One region of the Streptomyces sp. KL2 genome, then DNA from elsewhere that is predicted to be linked to it. Evidence: riboswitches for the same ligand, from Rfam matches in the RefSeq annotation. Region 1 holds a riboswitch; each other region holds the start of a gene.
What was found. Region 1 has a riboswitch for cyclic di-AMP ahead of QPK52_RS14175 (M23 family metallopeptidase). Riboswitches for the same ligand answer to the same signal wherever they lie in the genome.
Positions count from the first base shown of each region.

Region 1 (4,232 bases):
GTGCTGGAGACCGGGGGCGACTCCCTCCACAACCTCGCCGCGTTCCTGGGCACCCTGGACCTGCCGTTCACCGTGCTCGACCCGCCCGAGCTGCGCGACCTGCTGCGCACCCTCGCCGACCGCTACCGGGCCGCCGCGGACGATCCCCATACGCCTTGACTTGAAGGCGACTTCAACTGTGAGGGTGGTTACGTGACACGAGGGCACGCCCTGTGACCGACGAGGAGGCACCCATGTCCATGACACCCGTATATCCCGACCCCACCCGCCCCGAGGCCCGAACCGTCCTCATCAGCGTCTGGGACGTCGGCACGCCCGAGCGGCAGCGGGCCGCCGCGGACGCCATCGCAGCCACCTGGGGGAAGCGGGAGTGGCCGACGCCGGGCATGCTGTCGTACAGCGTCTACGCGGGGGCCGACGGCCGGACGCTGCTGCACTACTCCCAGTGGACGGGCGAGGAGGCGTACGAGGAGTTCGTGCGCACCCACCGGCAGGAGCGCAACGACGAGATCGACGACGCGGTGCCGGGGATCGAGCGGCTGCGGCTGACGCGCACCCGGCGCTACCGCAGCCTGCCGCAGGAGCGGGACGGACGGGGGCGGGACGGAAAGCGGCCCGAGCCGGGGTGCGTGGTGGTCGTGGAGGTCGGGTTCGAGGGGCCGGACGAGGCGCGGCAGCGGGCATGGGTGGACACCGTGGCCGCGGCGATCGAGGACGACGGCGCCGGCGGGGGCCTGCCGCCCGGCGGCATCTCGGCCCACTTCCATCTGAGCACGGACGGCACGCGCGTGGTCAACTATGCGGAGTGGGAGAGCGAGCAGGCGCACATCGACGCGCTGGAGGCGCCGGGCAGGGGCATCGGCTCGCCGTCCCCGCTGTGGGACCGGGTGCGGAACTTCCCCGGGATGGTGAGCAACGACGTGGCGCGCTACCGGCTGCTGTTCTCCACCGAGCGCCCCGGGGAGCCGGCGGAGCGGGCTGCGGCGGCACGGCAGGCGTGACAGGCGTGGCGGGCGCCGCAGGCGCGGTGGGCGCGTGCGGGCGGGGAAGGCCGGCAGCCCTGGTGTCGGGGGGGGATGAGCCACCAGGGCCGCCGGGGTGTGGGAGCCGGCGTGCGAGAGCGCGGGCGGGGCCCGCGGGCCGTCGGCCGGACCGCCGTCAGATGGACTGGCCCTTGCTCCGCAGCCAGGTCAGCGGGTCGATCGGGTCGCCGCCGCCGGGACGGACCTCCAGGTGGAGGTGCGCTCCGGTGGAGTTGCCGGTGGAGCCGACGCGGCCGATGACGTCGCCGGTGGTCACCTTGCCGGTGGTGACGGTCATGGAGGACAGGTGGCAGTACCAGATCTCCGTGCCGTCGTCGAGCTTGAGGATGATGCGGTAGCCGTAGGAGCCCGCCCAGCCCGCCTCGACGATCTCGCCGCTGTGCACCGCCTTGACCGGGGTGCCGGTGGGGGCCGCGAAGTCCAGGCCGGTGTGGTTGTTGGCCCACATCGAGCCGGACTGGCCGTAGGTGGAGGTGAGCTGGTACGAGGCGAGGGGGAGGGTGTAGCTGGCCGCGAGCTTGGCCAGGCGCTCGGCCTCGGCCTTGCGCGCCGCCTCCTCGGCGGCCTTGCGCTTGCGCTCGGCCTCCTCCGCGGCGGCCTGTTCCGCGGCCTCGTCGGCCGCCTCGTCCGCCGCCTGGGCGGCGGCCTTCTCGAGCGCGGCCTGGGCGGCGCCGGTCTGCTGCTGGTCGGCCTGCTGGAGGATGCGCGCCCGCAGCGCCTCGCCGGCGTCCGCCGTCACGACGGTCGTGGTGGCGTCGGAGGTGTCCAGGCCGGCCTGGGTGACGGTGCCGCCGAAGGGGCTGGTGGCCTCCCCCTGCGGGGCGGGGCCGTTGTCGTCGCCGCCGGAGACCATGCCGCCGACGACGGGGAGGCCCTCGGCCACGGCGCCGAGGTCCACGTCCGGCAGGGAGATGGCGACCGGGGACTTGTCCTTGGCGGTGGCTATGCCGCCCGCGCCGACGGCGGCGATCACGCCGACGCCGAGGACCGCTCCGCTGCGGGCCATGCCGTTGCGCTGCTTGGCGACGCGGTGCCGGCCGCGGACCGGACGGACGGATTCCTCGGTCGGGTTCCACACCGGCCGGTCGCCGTCGCTTTCCGGGCCGAAAGGGGTGAAAGCGGCGGTGTGCGGGTCGTACGAGACCTCGGGGGCCGGGCTGCTGGACGCCACTGGGGCGCTCTCCTTTCCTTCCTTCTCGCCTACCGGGTTAGCTGACGGGTTCGGAGCAGGAAGGTCTCCTACGGATCCATACGGGCATGCCGCATGGCCCCGATTCACCCCAATTGGTGGTTCCCCGGTTCCCTGCGCGCGTCCTCGCTGTTGGCGGGGCCGCGCGTACGGGATTCGGCGACGGCGCACGGTGCCGCCCTCTTCGGCGACAGTGACGACCGCGCTGCGTTATCGAACGTTAATAGAGGTGCGCTCCGGATTCCAAGTCCCCTCTTTGGATATGGGGCTTTCTTGACGGAGGACTATCGGGGCATTGACGGGCCAATTCGGGCGAGTCGACCGCCGGATCGGCGCATGAGACGCACGCCACACCATCTGACGTTGCCTCAGATGTTATGCGGAGGGGCGCATGGCGGCTACGGACGGTCACCGCCGGCCGGAGGCTCCGGGGGCCCGGGGTCGCGCATGACCGCCAGCAGCGCCATGTCGTCGGACCGGTGCCCGCGGGTGTGCGCGTCGACGTCCGCGAGGAGGTGGTCGAGCAGGGGGGCCGGCCCGGGGAAGTGCCGGCCGCGCAGCCCCTCCACCGGGTCGTAGAAGGCGTCCGCCGCGTTCCGCGCCTCCGTCAGGCCGTCGGTGTGGAGCAGCAGCAGGGAGCCGGGCGGGAAGGGCACCGGTCCGGTCCGCCCGCTCCCGGAAGCCCCCGCCAGGTCCCCCAGCCCCAGCGGCAGCGCGTACGCCTCCGTGTCCGGCTCCAGCAGCCGCACCTCCCCCTCCCCGGTCAGCAGCACCGGCGGCGGATGGCCCCGGTTGACGATCCGCAGGCTCCCCGCTTCCCCGGCCGGGATCTCGGCGAGCACGGCCGTGACGAACTCCTCCGACCGGCCCGCCCCCGTCTCGCGCTGCCCGGCCTCCCGGATCAGGGCGTGCTCGATGCGGTCGGCGACCGCCGCCAGGTCCTCCTCGGTCTCGGCCGCCTCCCGGAAGGCGCCGAGCACGACGGTGGCCGTGCCGACGGCGCCCGTCCCCTTGCCGCGCACGTCGCCCACCAGCAGCCGCAGCCCGTACGGCGTCCGCTCCACGCCGTACAGGTCGCCGCCGATGCGGGCGTGCGCCTGCGCGGCCTCGTAGCGGACGGCGATCCCGAGGTCGCCGACCCGGCCGGGCGGCACGGGCAGCACCGCGAGCTGGACGGCCTCGGCGACCCGGTGGGCCGATGCCACGCTGATGTCGCTGTGGTGCAGCACGCGGCTGAGGACGAGGGCCAGCACTCCGACGGTGGTGTTGGTGACCAGCCGCGCCGTGCTCTCCGCCGGGGGCAGTCCGGCCCGCACCAGCAGGGCGAGGACCACGGCCGTCGAGGCGGCCACCATGGCCGCCGTGCCGCCGAACGTCCACAGGGCCGCGGCGACCAGGCACGCCGCGATGAACGGCGCGCTCAGGAACACCTCGGGAGGGGTCAGCAGATTGACCGCCAGCCCCATCAGGACCAGCAGCAGGGGCAGCAACCAGGGCGGGCGGCCGACGACGGGGATGACACGGGCACGGGTCCTGCCCCCGCCCGTGTCCTGCCGCCCGTCGCCGTGCACCCCTCCAATCTTCCCGATGCCCGGCGTCCCGGCGAGTCGATCAGGTCCGGCCGGACGACGCCGGACGCCGGGGCACCGAGCACCAGGGCCCGGGCACCTACGCCCGGCGGGCGGCGACCGCGCGGCGCACCCCGTACGAGGCGGCACCGGCCGCCAGCACCGCCGCGCCCAGGAGCACCGAGGCGAGCGGCAGGGCGAAGGCCAGCACCACGCACCCGGTCAGCCCCACCGCCGGCACGATCCGCGGCGGGCGCCCCTCGCCGGGGCCGAGGGTCCAGGCGGAGGCGTTGGCGACCGCGTAGTAGGCCAGGACGCCGAAGGAGGAGAAGCCGATCGCGCCGCGCAGATCCGCCGTGGCGGCCACCACCGCCACCACCGCGCCGACGGCGAGCTCGGCGCGGTGCGGCACGCCGGAGCGCGGATGCACGG
Region 1 covers NZ_CP127170.1:3,120,259-3,124,490, reverse strand. Annotated here, with positions in the region: gene QPK52_RS14185 (helix-turn-helix transcriptional regulator) at 1-159, shown strand, start outside; gene QPK52_RS14180 (antibiotic biosynthesis monooxygenase) at 240-1,001, shown strand; gene QPK52_RS14175 (M23 family metallopeptidase) at 1,159-2,214, opposite strand; cyclic di-AMP (ydaO/yuaA leader) riboswitch at 2,226-2,404, opposite strand; gene QPK52_RS14170 (PP2C family protein-serine/threonine phosphatase) at 2,631-3,803, opposite strand; gene QPK52_RS14165 (APC family permease) at 3,901-4,232, opposite strand, start outside.

Region 2 (4,232 bases), 540 kb from region 1:
CGCCGCGTCCCCGCCACCGTACGGGACGGCGGCGGGGACGCGGTGACGGCGGGGCCGCTTCCCGCGGCCGTGCTCACCGGTCCGCGGACCGGCCGTGCTCACCGGTCCGCGGAGCGGCTGTGCTCATCGGTCCGCGGAGCGGAAGCGCGGGAACGCCGAGCGTCCGGCGTACACCGCGGCGTCGTCGAGGATCTCCTCGATGCGCAGCAGCTGGTTGTACTTGGCGACGCGCTCGGAGCGGGCCGGGGCGCCGGTCTTGATCTGGCCGCAGTTGGTGGCGACGGCCAGGTCGGCGATGGTGACGTCCTCCGTCTCGCCGGAGCGGTGGGACATCATGCACTTGAAGCCGTTGCGCTGGGCCAGCTCGACGGCGTCCAGCGTCTCGGTCAGGGAGCCGATCTGGTTGACCTTGACCAGCAGGGCGTTGGCGGCGCCCTCCTCGATGCCGCGGGCCAGGCGCTCGGGGTTGGTGACGAACAGGTCGTCACCGACGAGCTGGACCTTGTCGCCCAGGCGCTCGGTGATGGTCTTCCAGCCGTCCCAGTCGTCCTCGAACAGCGGGTCCTCGATGGAGACCAGCGGGTACGCCTCGACCAGCTCGGCGTAGTAGTCGGTCATCTGGGCGGCGGTGCGCTCCTGGCCCTCGAAGACGTAACGGCCGTCCTTGTGGAACTCGGAGGCGGCGACGTCCAGGGCGAGGGCGATGTCCTGGCCGGGGGTGTAGCCGGCCTGCTTGATCGCCTCCAGGATGAGGTCGAGCGCCTCGCGGTTGGAGCCGAGGTTGGGGGCGAAGCCGCCCTCGTCGCCCAGCCCGGTGGAGAGGTTGCGCTCCTTCAGCACCTTCTTGAGGGTGTGGTAGACCTCGGTGCCCCAGCGCAGGGCCTCGGAGAAGGACTCGGCGCCGATCGGCGCGATCATGAACTCCTGGATGTCCACGTTGGAGTCGGCGTGCGATCCGCCGTTGAGGATGTTCATCATCGGCACCGGCAGCAGGTGCGCGTTCGGGCCGCCGAGGTAGCGGAACAGCGGCAGGTCGGACGCCTCGGAGGCGGCGTGGGCGACGGCCAGCGAGACGCCGAGGATGGCGTTGGCGCCGAGGGAGGACTTGTCCGGGGTGGCGTCCAGGTCGAACATCGCCTGGTCGATCAGGCGCTGCTCGGTGGCGTCGTATCCGACCAGCTCCGGGCCGATCTGCTCGATGACGGCGAGGACGGCCTTCTCGACGCCCTTGCCGCCGTAGCGGCTCTTGTCTCCGTCACGCAGCTCAAGGGCCTCGAAGGCGCCCGTGGAGGCGCCGGACGGAACGGCTGCACGGCCGGTGCTGCCGTCGTCGAGGCCGACCTCGACCTCGACCGTGGGGTTGCCTCGCGAGTCGAGGATCTCGCGGGCCACTACGACGTCGATGGACGGCACGAGGGTCTCCTTCGTGTGTGTCGGGCGTGTGTGTCGGGTCTCAGTGCCCTGAGCCTATCCGGCCCGCGCACGCCACCTCGCCGACAGCCCGTGCCATACGGCGGAACGGAGGATGAAATCGCAGATCAGAGAGGGTGAGAGCGCTTTGTTTCCAAATTGAATAAACCCGGTGCGGCGCGCCCTCCGCCAAGGGAGGTGACACACCGCACCGGGATGGCGCCGCCGGGTGACGGGGCGGCGCCGGGGCGGGCACAGCAGGGGATCAGACCCGGAGCTGCTGGCCGGGGAAGATCAGGTTGGGGTCGTCGCCGATGACGTCGGCGTTGTCCTGGTGGATCTGCTGCCAGGTGGTGCCGTGGGCGGCGGCGATGGCGCGCAGCGTGTCGCCGGACTTGACCGTGTAGCCGGACTCGGCGCCGTCCCGGTGGCCGTCCGCCCGCTCGGAGGCGCCCTGCGACAGCGAACGGGACTGCTCCTGCGACTGCTCCTGGGACTGCTTCTGCGACTGGTTCTGCGACTGCGGGCGGGAGCGGTTCTGCGACTCGGAGTACGTCCGCCCGGTGCCGGGGCCGACGGAACGGCCGCCGCCCGGGTCCACCTCGGCCGCGGGCCCGTCGGCGGTGAGGCCGCCCTTCTCGGCGCAGGCCCAGGCGCGCGGCCCCTGCATGGCCAGCAGCCGCTCGGCCACGGCGATCTGCTGCTCCCTGGTGGCCAGGTCGGCGCGCGGCGCGTACCGGGTGCCGCCGGCGGCCTCCCAGCTGGACTGGGAGAACTGCAGCCCGCCGTAGTAGCCGTTGCCGGTGTTGATGGACCAGTCGCCGCCGGACTCGCACTGGGCCACCCGCTCCCAGGTGTCGACGGAGGCGGCCGAGGCGCCCGGCGCGCCCGCCACCGGAACGGCGATGGCGGCGCCCGCGGCGCCCGTCAGCGCGGCCGCGCGGACGGCTCTGGCGGTGCGGCTGTCGTGCCCCTTGCCGGTGAACAGCATGGACGTCCCTTATCTCACCGACGCCTGCGAGGTGAGCTGTCGGGTTCGGGCAGTGAGCAAGCCCGGCCGTCCGGGGCGCGGAGCCCCGGGCGACTTCACCCCAAGCCGCTTCGGACCCTGCGGTCCTGGGCGGCGCCTACCTGGTTCCCCCGCTCCTGCCATCGGCGCTGACGCGACGACTGCCCACCGGCCGCCGGCAGGATTCGGCGCTGCGGTCGGTGGCACTCGCGGTGCGAGCGACACGACGGTAAGCACACCGGTACATCCGTCTCAAAGCATGTCAGAAACCGGCGATTCACCCTTTCTGACGCCCGCACGGATGGAACCCGCAGGTCAGATGAGGAGCATTAGGCCGGACAGGAACGACACGCCGCAGTCGCCCGGGAGGGTCATCCCGCAGGGCCGTCCGCACTCATCCGAGAGAGAGCTCCTGCCCCGGCAGGATCAGGTCCGGATCCTCGCCCACGACGTCCTTGTTGCTCTCGTACAGCCCGCTCCAGCCGCCCGGCACGCCGTGCTCCTGGGCGATCGTCACGAGCGAGTCCCCGGGGCGCACGAGATAGCCCTCGTCCCTCCCGCGGGAGCCCAGGCCGCTCACGGTGCCCGCCAGCGCGGGGCGCTCGGCGCGGGCGGAGCGGTCGGCGGCCTCCTCGGAGCGTCCGTCGCCGGCGGTCTCCCGGCCCTCCGGCGCCCGGCTCTCCGCCCCGCGCTCCAGATCCAGTTCGCGCGGGTCGCGCTCGCCGCGGTGCTTTCCGGTGCCCTCCCCCGCCCCGGCGCGGGCGCCGTCCTCCGCACCGTCGCCCTCGGCGCCGTCCTCCGCGCCGCCGCCCTTCGCGCCCTCGTCCTGGGCACCGTCCTCCGCACCGCCGTCCTTCGGGGCCTTCCGCTCGCCCTCGGCGCCGTCCTCCGCGCCGCCGGACCCGCCCCCGCCGGCGGCCGGGGAGTCCTCCTCCGCCGCGTCGCCGCCCGGCAGGACGCCGTCCAGGAGGCCCCCGCCGTTCCCACCGCTCCCGCCGTCCCGCGCGTCCTCCTCCGGCAGGAGGTTGCCCGGGTCGATGGCCGGGGCCTCGCCGGTGGTGTCGTGGCGCAGCCCGGCGTTGACGCCGCATGAGGGCCAGGCCTCCGGCCCCTGGTCGGCGAGGATCTTCTCGGCCACCGCGATCTGCTGGCTGCGGCTGGCGAGGTCGGGGCGCTTGGCGTACGACGTACCGCCGTACTGCTCCCAGATCTCCTGGGTGAGCTGGAGGCCGCCGTAGTAGCCGTTGCCGGTGTCGGCGCTCCACAGGCCGCCGCTCTCGCACTGCGCGACCCGGTCCCAGGTGTCGAGGTCTGCCGCCTGCGCGCCCGCCGCCCCCAGCAGGGGGATGGCGAACCCCGCGCCGGTCACTCCTGCCGTGACGAAGATGGCGGGAGCCTGGCGGGGGCGGCGGTGTCTACCGTTCCCGGAAAGCATGTGCGGAGCCTCTCGTGCGTGGACAGACGGCAAGGTTGAGCGGTTGACGGCTGAACGTAGCGTCACCGGGCCGATCATCACAAGTCAGTGTCTCGCAGATCACGCACGGATCACGTACGTGACTGTGCGTCACCCGCGCACCGGCTCGAACTCCACCGGCAGTTCGCGCAGCCCTCGCATGATGAGGCCGCCCCGCCAGCGCAAATCGGCAGGTTCCGCCGCGAGCCGCAGGTCGGGGAGGCGTCCCAGCAGGGCCGTGAGGGCGACCCGCCCCTCCAGCCGCGCCAGCGGCGCCCCCAGGCAGTAGTGGATGCCGTGGCCGTATCCGAGGTGAGGATTGTCACCGCGCGTGAGGTCCAGGGTGTCCGGGTCGGCGAA
Region 2 covers NZ_CP127170.1:3,656,719-3,660,950, reverse strand. Annotated here, with positions in the region: gene eno (phosphopyruvate hydratase) at 124-1,413, opposite strand; gene QPK52_RS16595 (transglycosylase family protein) at 1,676-2,401, opposite strand; cyclic di-AMP (ydaO/yuaA leader) riboswitch at 2,408-2,578, opposite strand; gene QPK52_RS16590 (transglycosylase family protein) at 2,814-3,854, opposite strand; gene QPK52_RS16585 (cytochrome P450 family protein) at 3,984-4,232, opposite strand, start outside.
Region 2: it holds a riboswitch for cyclic di-AMP, as region 1 does, so the genes downstream of both, QPK52_RS16595 (transglycosylase family protein) here and QPK52_RS14175 (M23 family metallopeptidase) in region 1, are expected to answer to the same signal.

Region 3 (4,232 bases), 2.6 Mb from region 1:
GCGGACTTCTCGGTGGAGCGGAAGTCGTCCACGCCCATGGTCGCGACGTTCGTCTTGGACTCGGCGGTCCAGGCGCCCATGCGGTGCGGGTGGGTCTTGGCGTAGTTCTTCACCGAGGCGGGGGCGCGGCGGTCGGAGTTGCCCTCGCGCAGCACCGGGTTGACGGCGCTGCCCTTGACCTTGTCGTAGCGGGCGCGGATCTCCCGCTCCTCGTCGGTCTTGGGGTCGTCGGGGTAGTCCGGCAGCGCGTAGCCCTTCTCCTGGAGCTCGGCGACGGCGGCCTTGAGCTGCGGGATGGAGGCCGAGATGTTCGGCAGCTTGATGATGTTGGCCTGGGGGGTCTTGGCCAGCTCGCCGAGCTCGGTGAGCGCGTCGCCGATGCGCTGCTCCTCCTTGAGGTACTCGGGGAAGACCGCGATGATCCGTCCCGCCAGGGAGATGTCACGGCTCTCCACGGCGACGCCCGCCTTGGCGGCGTAGGCCCTGACCACCGGCAGGAGAGAGTACGTCGCCAGGGCCGGGGCCTCGTCGGTCTGTGTGTAGATGATGGTCGAGTCAGTCACCGGGTGCTCCGCTCCACGTCTGCAACATTGCTCGACATCAAGATATCCCGTGGAGGGCCTCCCCCCGAAAGGGCCCTGCCCCTTGTGGCGGCGCGTTCGCGCCGCCACAAGGGGCAGGGAGGCGGGGGCGGGGCGCCGGGCCCGCGGGCCCGGCCGTCTCAGTAGGGTCCGTTGACGTTGTCGATCGAGCCGTAGCGGTCGGCCGCGTAGTTGCAGGCGGCGACGATGTTGGCGACCGGGTCGTACTGGCTGTTCGCCGTGCCCGGGACGTGGTAGGCGTCGAAGGTCGGCTTGATGACCTGGAGCAGGCCGATCGAGGGGGTGCCGCGCTGGGCGTTGATGTCCCAGTTGTTGATCGCGTTCGGGTTGCCGCCGGACTCGCGCATGATGTTGCGGTGGATGCCCTCGTAGGTGCCGGGGATGCCGTTGGCCCGCATGATGTCCAGGGCCTCGCGGATCCAGCCGTCGAGGTTGTCCGCGTAGGCCTTCGGCGAGGCCTGGGGCGCGGTCTTCTGCGCGGCCGGGCGGGCCTGTGTCCGGTTCGCGCGCCCGGGGGTGCGCTCCTGCCCCCCGCCGGAGGACCGGGCGGACAGGGTCAGTTCCTGGCCGGGGAAGATCAGGTGCGGATTGCCGCCGACGGTCTCGCGGTTGGCCTCGTAGACGGCCTGCCAGCCGCCCTCGACACCGTGGCTGGTGGCGATCGAGTGGAGGGTGTCGCCGGAGGCGACGGTGTGGGAGCCGGCGGTGGATCTGCGCTCCGCCTGGGACTTCGCCGCGGACTTCGCCCCGGCTCCCACCTTGGAGTCGCCGCGCGTCTGGGTGGCGGTGCCGCCGGCCGGGGTGCCGGAGTCCCGGCCGAGCCCGGCCGCGGGTCCGCAGGTGGGCCAGGCTCCCGGCCCCTGGAGGGCGAGCAGCTTCTCGCCGGCGGCGATCTGCTCCTCCTTGGTGGCCAGGTCGGCGCGCGGCGCGTACTCGGTGCCGCCGGCGGCCTCCCAGCTGGACTGGGAGAACTGCAGTCCGCCGAAGTAGCCGTTGCCGGTGTTGATGGACCAGTTGCCGCTGGACTCGCACTCGGCGACCTTCTCCCACACCTCGGTGGAGGCCGCGTTCGCGCTGCCGGCGGCGACCACCGGCGCGGCGATGCCCGCGCCGGTGGTGAGCGCGAGGGATACACGCGAGAATTGACGGGATATCAGGGGTGTGCGGGGGCGGCGGTGACGACCACGGGACATGGGTGTGCTTCCTCTCCCACGCCTGCGAGGTTAGCTGTCGGATTCGGGCCGGAGTCGCCCGGCCGTTCCCTTCGCCTCAGAGGGCGTCGGGAATCGGCTTCACCCCAAGCCGGGCCGCCGAAGGCGCGGCACGGCGCGTATGTGGTTTCCCCGCTCCTGCCATGGTCAGCTGCTGCCTCTCCCCGGCCGGGCGGCAGGACTCGGCGTCCCGGCGGTGGAGCCCCCGCCATGGGCGGCGAAGGCCAGGCCACATAAACACAGGGAATTCACGGAAGACAAGGCGCCGGAAATCCGACGACCCCTCACTTTGTCACCGATCCGACAAACACGGCCGCCGTGCGTGTCCGGAAACCGGCCGGACACCGGAGCGCGGAGGGCGGCACACGCGTCAAAACGCTTTCCGGCCAGGAATTTCGGCCGCCGGCAATTAAGGATCTCGACGGCGGGCACAGGAGGAGTGCGGAGGTGTGATTCCCGGCACACTTCCCCAACAGACCGCCCATTATGGGGCGTTGTTCACGACAACACCCCTTGGCGAACATGGCGGCCATAAATACTCGGCCGGGGTTTTTGGCCTGAATGGCCGGTTGGGCATTGCGTAGGCGTTTTGCCGTTTTTTCGGCGCGGTCGCGGGGCGGAGACGGACAGCGGAAGCGGCTCCTCGCACGAAGACGCGCGAGGGGCCGCTTTCGTTGCGCGGCCCGTTCAGGCCGCCGCCTCAGGACCTGTCGCCCGGTTCGTGGCGCCGGGTCTCGAACTCGGTGTGGCCGTTGGGACAGCGGGGGATCTCCTCCCCCTGCTCGGCATGGACCCTCTCCGAGCACTGGGCGCAGTAGAAGTCGCCGGTCTTCCGCGCCCTCTCCCCCGCGTGCGCCGCCACCGCGCTCACCTCCTCTCCGTCTCCCCGGTTCCCGCGGTGGTGGCCGCGCCGGTACCGGCCGCCTCACCGAGGCCAGGGGCGACCGAGCCGCGGCCGTCCACGCCGAGGGCCACCTTCGTCCAGCCCGACTCCCGGCGGTCGAACGTCCGGTACGCCTCGACCGCGTCCGCGACCTCGGCCCAGCGGGTCAGCAGCGGGGTGGGGTCCAGTTCGCCGGAGGCGACCATGGACACCAGGCGGGGCAGGTAGCGGCGGTGGTTGCAGTTGCCCATCCGCAGGGTGAGGTTCTTCATGAACGCCTCGCCGAACGGATAGTGCTCCACCTGCGGCGGATAGACCCCGATGGTTCCCACCGTGCCGGCCTTGGCCGCCATCTGCACCGCCCAGCGGGCCGCCAGCGACGGCGCGTCGCCGGGGACCCAGGTGTCGCCGTCGGGCCGCTGCTCGGGGGCGACCTCGTCGCGCTCGCGGTCGAACCCCTCCGCCTGCCCGGCCAGGGCCTCGGCGGCCGGACCGCGGGCGGGGCGCTGCGCGTCGACGCCGACCGCGTCGACCACCCGGTCCACACCGATGCCGCCGGTCAGGTCCAGGACCGCCCCGACGGGTTCCTCGGCGTTGAAGTCGACCGTCTCGGCGTGCTGGTCGCGGGCCAGGTCCAGGCGGTCGGGAACGCCGTCCACCACGATGATCCGCCCGGCGCCCTGCAACCGGGCGCAGGCGATCGCGGCCTGGCCCACGGGGCCGGCGCCGAGGATCGCGACCGTGTCGCCGGAGCCGATCTCGGCCAGCCGCGCGCCGAACCACGCCGTGGGGTAGATGTCGGACAGCAGGACCGCCTGGGCGTCGTCGACGGTGTCCGGCAGCGGCACCAGCCCGACGTGGGCGTACGGGATCCGGGCGTACTCCGCCTGCAGTCCGTCCAGGCCGCCGGCGGCCTCGGGACCGCCGAAGAACACCGTGCCCGCCCGGCGCCCGCCGGGGTTGGCGTTGTCGCACTGGGCGTAGTAGCCGGCCCGGCAGTAGCTGCACGTCCCGCAGGCGACCGTGGAGGGCACCACCACCCGGTCGCCCGGGCGGAAGTTCCGCACGCCCGCGCCGACCTCCTCCACGATCCCGACGGCCTCGTGGCCCAGGATCCGCCCCTCCTTCATGCCCGGCATCGTGCCGCGCACGAAGTGCAGGTCGGTCCCGCAGATCGCCGACGAGGTGATCCGCACGATCGCGTCGTACGGTTCGTGGATCTTCGGTTCCGGTACGTCCTCCACGCGGATGTCGCCCACACCGTGCCATACGACGGCCTTCATCAGCACGCACCCCTTCGCAGGTCGGTCGCGTTCATCCGAACGGGTCGCGGGTGCCCGGGGCCCCGCCACCGGAAACAGCGGGCATCACCCCGCGGACCGCGGACCGCGGGAGGGGTGTTACGCCGTCCGCCCCGGGGTACCGCGGACCGGGCACCGGCGGCCGGGCGGGCCGGGGCCCGCCCGCAGGCACCCGCGCGACCAGGGAGAGCACGGCGATGGCAGTCACCGGGGGTTCGGCCGACGGCACGGCGGC
Region 3 covers NZ_CP127170.1:553,642-557,873, forward strand. Annotated here, with positions in the region: gene QPK52_RS02520 (NADP-dependent isocitrate dehydrogenase) at 1-563, opposite strand, end outside; gene QPK52_RS02525 (transglycosylase family protein) at 722-1,795, opposite strand; cyclic di-AMP (ydaO/yuaA leader) riboswitch at 1,802-1,976, opposite strand; gene QPK52_RS02530 (hypothetical protein) at 2,514-2,684, opposite strand; gene QPK52_RS02535 (zinc-dependent alcohol dehydrogenase) at 2,681-3,979, opposite strand; gene QPK52_RS02540 (erythromycin esterase family protein) at 4,195-4,232, shown strand, end outside.
Region 3: it holds a riboswitch for cyclic di-AMP, as region 1 does, so the genes downstream of both, QPK52_RS02525 (transglycosylase family protein) here and QPK52_RS14175 (M23 family metallopeptidase) in region 1, are expected to answer to the same signal.